One region of the Siminovitchia sediminis genome, then DNA from elsewhere that is predicted to be linked to it. Evidence: riboswitches for the same ligand, from Rfam matches in the RefSeq annotation. Region 1 holds a riboswitch; the other holds the start of a gene.
What was found. A riboswitch is a leader RNA that binds a small molecule or an ion and turns the genes downstream of it on or off. The one in region 1 is predicted to bind cobalamin.
Positions count from the first base shown of each region.

Region 1 (2,466 bases):
GAAAAGCCCATCACTTGTTTCACTTCATGAGGGTCAAACAAGTGCCAATCTCCTCGGCGTTCCACCTGTTCCATAAAAAGGTCTGGAAGACATACACCGGTAAATATATCATGAGCCCGCTGTCTTTCATCTCCATTGTTCAACTTTAAATCCAAAAAAGAGAGAATGTCAGCATGCCATACATCGAGATAAACCGCAATGGCACCTTTTCTTCTTCCAAGCTGATCTACACTGACTGCGGTATTATTCAATTGCTTGATCCAGGGGATCACACCGGAAGAAGCTCCTTTAAATCCTTTAATGGAACTGCCGCGAGCCCGTACCTTTCCCATATAGACTCCAATTCCGCCCCCGTCTTTTGAAAGTCTTGCAATGTCTGTATTGCTGTTATAAATGCCAATCAATGAATCTTCCACCGTATCTATAAAACAGCTGGATAACTGGCCGTGGGCAAGCCCCGCATTGGCAAGGGTGGGGGTGGCGACTGTCATGTAAAGATTTGACAGTGCCCAATAGCTTTCTGCAACGAGGAGATCACGCTGATCAGAAGGCTCATCCTGCATTAAATACATGGCAATGATCAGCCATCTCTCCTGAGGAAGCTCAAATACCTGCTTATGGTGATCCACCGCCAAATATCTGGTTGCTAGAGTATGGAGACCTGTATAATCAAACAGTAAATCCCTTTCCGGAACGATCAGCTTACCAAGCTCATCGATTTCCAATTTAGTGTACTTTTCCAAAATTCTGGTAGAATAAATACCTTTTTCACTCAATATTCGAATCAATGTGTAAAAGTCGCCATATTTCTCAGACTTATCATAGGAACGATTTTCAGCTGCTTTTTTATATAAATCATTCAAGTAAATTTTGGCAGCCAGGAATGACCAATGCGGGTTTAACTCATCTGTGTTTTCCAACGCTGACTGAATCAGCAGGCTTGTAAGGTTATCAGCTTGCAGTTCGGCTTTAGACTCAATGTTTCTCGCTATTTTTTTAATATATTCGGGGGATTCTATCCCGGCGACCCTTTGAAGAAAACGTTCCAGTCGTTTCAGGTCAAACAGCTCTTTGCTTCGATTTTTTTCTTTTACAATGAATGTGGACATGTTCATCTGCCTCCTGTTTTGGTCCATTAAAAAATCCGCTCTCGGGGAAAAGAGCGGATCAAACGATAGGAAAAACAGGAATATCTTCACTATCGTTTCATCTTCTCAATCCCCGAAGAATTGAAACTCAAACAAGATCCGGCAGGTCTCCTGACTTATGCATCATCCTACTGGGGAACCTTCCCGTCATCGACAGTGGTATTTCCCGTTCGTCCGCATTTACAGTTGCGGGGACAGTTCCGGATTTTCACCGGATTCCCTATTAAGTCCGAAATGGACACCTTCTCTTGCAAGTTATCAATATATTGTGTTGTAGAGTCTCTGAATCACCAAATATAGTGTCATTTAGTGTCGATTGTGATTTTACCATGATGGATGCAGAAATACAAGCTAAACACAATCATGTTTAATTAGATATAGATTGGACAAGGGGATAGAGGTTATCCTGATTTGCCTTTTTCCATTTGCAAAACATTATATACGACAAGACACGTTCTGTTACAGGAATAATTGTCTTGAGTGGTCTTATAAGATAACAACACAAATCTCAAAACAATCCTTCCTGATTCATAAACAACAAATCAGGAAGGATGAATCGTGCAAGCGCTGTTTTGCGTTTTTTAATACGGGGAGCAATAAATAACTGATCGTAACCGCCGCTTCATTGGGACATACATTTTTCAAAGAGGTGCTTTACCCGCTGCTGACGGTTTACAATTTTACCTGGCAACGATAATCATGGTTTCCCGATTTATTTCGTGGGAGGAAGCATCCAAAATTCTTTCCAGGCTCTTGCTTAGACTCTGAAGCTCCTCATGGTTTTTTGATAAAAAAACGGGGACCCCGCTGTGAATGACAAGTTTTTCATCAGTAGTAATGATTGCTTTAATATCCGGGTTTTCTGCCACTTTCTGATTCTCCCTTTCAGCCATAAACATTTCCTCTTACTTTCCTTTATTTGCTTCATCCGGCAATCTTATGGCGCTGTCCAGCACTGGAACCTGATCGAGAACTTTTTTAATTTGGCTGAATTCCTTTTCTTGGGGCATTAAAAACAGACCGACTCTTCCATTATCCATGTCTCTTTTGGATATGGGAACAATATCAGGTTCACCTGTATCCAAGTAAACCCCCAGGACATTGGCTACCTGGTGGAGCATGGCCTGCCTTTGGCCAAGATTAGATATTGTCACAATGCTGTTCTCATTTTTTGGTGTAATTATAGCACCTACCCCCCTTTGTAAAATCAGTTTTCTGCTCGCTTCCAATCCGACATTCTTTATATGAATATCTCCAACATATAGATGAGGGCCTTCAAATCGTATTTCTGCCTCAGTCACCTCAGCAATAACAGCCA
Region 1 is NZ_JBHUEO010000017.1:88,749-91,214, reverse strand. It holds gene ACFSCZ_RS07800 (ribonucleoside-diphosphate reductase subunit alpha) at 1-1,109, opposite strand, end outside; cobalamin riboswitch at 1,233-1,409, opposite strand; gene ACFSCZ_RS07795 (capping complex subunit for YIEGIA) at 1,829-2,041, opposite strand; gene ACFSCZ_RS07790 (YIEGIA family protein) at 2,054-2,466, opposite strand, start outside.

Region 2 (2,466 bases), on a different contig from region 1:
CTCCTACAAGCCCTGCCAGCACTACCCGCGGCAGACGGATATTGAAAACAATATTCAGGTACATCGGATCAGGCTCATAGCCACGCGATCCTGAAAGAAATTTTCCTCCCATCATATAGAAAATATCTCCTGCCGGCACCCTGACAGCTCCGATGGAGATGCCGGCAAAAATAGCGGCAATCAAAAAAATGATTGCCGCAAAATAAGCGATGAGAACTTTACTTATCGAATATTTCCGGATAAACAGATTTTGCAAGAGCCTCTACTCCTTCAACAATCCGCGGTCCGGGGCGGCTTGTCAGGGCTTCGTCCACCATAAAGACTTGTTCTTCTTTGACAGCTGTAATATCCTGCCATCCTTTCCGATCGAGTACTTGCTGCACCGGATTTTCGACATATGTATAATTGACAATGATGACATCCGGGTTAATTTCCATAATGGCCTCTTCGTTCATCATTGGCCAGCCCTCTTCTTCCACAGCGTTGTTCGCATGGATGGTTTCTAGCATTTGGTCCATAAATGTATTTTGTCCCACTGCGTAAATTTCAGGCGCCGGGGAAATTTCCAAGAAGACGGACTTTTTGTCTTCCTCTTTAATCCCTGCCGCTTTCTCTTTTATGTCGTCGAGCTTGCTCCTCATGTCTTCTGCAACTGTTGCTGCATCCTCAGTCCGGCCTGTTGCTTTCCCGATGAATTCAATGGTTTCATACACTTCATCAAAGTTTTGTGCATCCTTGACAATCAGAACTGGAATGCCGCTGTCCTTCAGTTGCTGTAAACCGGAATCCCACCTGTCACCTGCAGAAGCGTGCGACAAAACAAGATCAGGCTCCAGGGAAAGGATTTTTTCAATATTCAGCTCCAATCCTGCCACCTGTTCCTTATCCTTCACTTCTTCAGGATATTGGTCATGCTCGGAAACCGCTACTACCTCATCTCCTGCACCGACTGCATACAAAATTTCCGTATTGCTGGGTATAAGAGAAACTATTTTTTCAGGTTTTTCCTCAATCGTTACCTCCTGATTTGCTGCATCCGTCAATGTTACCGGAAATCTGCTGTCTGCAGTTTGCTCGGTCTTCGGATCAACTGTCTTTTGCTCTTCATTGGCACCTTCCTGATTACCGCAGGCTGCAAGCCATCCTGCCAGCAAAAGTACTGCCAACAATGAATAAAACTTTTTCATGCTGTAAATCCTCCTATATAAAAATAAAAACATCCCCTGTGCGCAGGAGATGAGTATATAAAGGCATGACGTGATAAACAGACACAATCCTATTGTGCTGTTTTCGGCCGCCACCCTTCCCCATCCGCGCAGGTCCTGGTGCTGGAATCCGGCAGGTCTCCTGGCTCATGATCATCACGTACTGCCCCTTCCCATGCCTTTTGCACAGTGGTTATTGCAGAACGCTCCCAATTACAGTGGCGGGACCGCGTTGGATTTTCACCAACTTCCCTTTTCAGCTTTTCCCCGCGAAATATTCATTCATACGGGTAAAAAGCAACCGAATCCATACATATACATGATTTGTACATCCATTGACATTATACACGATTTATTCCAACTTCACAGCTTTTTCAACCTAATTTGGGGAATGCTAATCAAACGTCTATTTCTTTCTAAACTTTCGCCCGGGGGGAATCGTTATTGAAGTGGCTCGCTGGATTCACTATCGTCATAATCATATTATATATTGCCGCTTCTGTAGACTTTTTTCTTGGAAGACTTCTGCATAAGAAAAAAAGCAGCCCGCCTGACTATCCGATAAGAAATGGGGAACTGCAGTTAATCACTACCGGTCCTGACCTTTTCTCCAACTATTTTGATGACCTGTACAAGGCAAAGGAAAGCATTCATGTTTTGTTTTATATTGTCAAAAACGATCACTTCAGCGAACTGTTTTTCGAAGCGTTAATGGACCAGGCACATAAAGGTATTAAAGTGCGGCTTCTGCTTGATTGGTTCGGCAGCCGGAAAATAAAGAAAAAAGTCATTAAAAAAGCTCGCGGTGCAGGAATTGAGGTAGTGTATGGACATCGTCCGCGCCTTCCTTTTCTCTTCTTTTCCCTTCAGCAGCGAAACCATCGAAAGGTCACCATTATGGACGGAAAGGTGGGATATGTGGGCGGGTTTAATGTCGGAAAAGAGTATATCAATTTGGATCCGGTATTAACTCCCTGGAGGGATTATCATCTCCGTGTTGAAGGAGAAGGTGTGGCTGATTTACAGAAAGAGTTCCTGTTGGACTGGAAAAGGGCGACAGGTAAAGACCACCTGGAAGATCCTGATCTATTTCCCCCTTTGGAAACAGGAAGGATGTCTCATCGCTTTTTACCAACACAAGGGATAGAGGCGGAAAAAGAAATTCTCCGGTTAATCAATGAGGCTGAAAAAAGCATTTTTATCGGTACACCCTACTTCATCCCTCCAGATGCAGTATTTTCAGGTCTGGTACGTGCCATTG
Region 2 is NZ_JBHUEO010000116.1:25,045-27,510, reverse strand. It holds gene ACFSCZ_RS18700 (FecCD family ABC transporter permease) at 1-256, opposite strand, end outside; gene ACFSCZ_RS18695 (helical backbone metal receptor) at 219-1,187, opposite strand; cobalamin riboswitch at 1,321-1,526, opposite strand; gene cls (cardiolipin synthase) at 1,650-2,466, shown strand, end outside.
Region 2: it holds a riboswitch for cobalamin, as region 1 does, so the genes downstream of both, ACFSCZ_RS18695 (helical backbone metal receptor) here and ACFSCZ_RS07800 (ribonucleoside-diphosphate reductase subunit alpha) in region 1, are expected to answer to the same signal.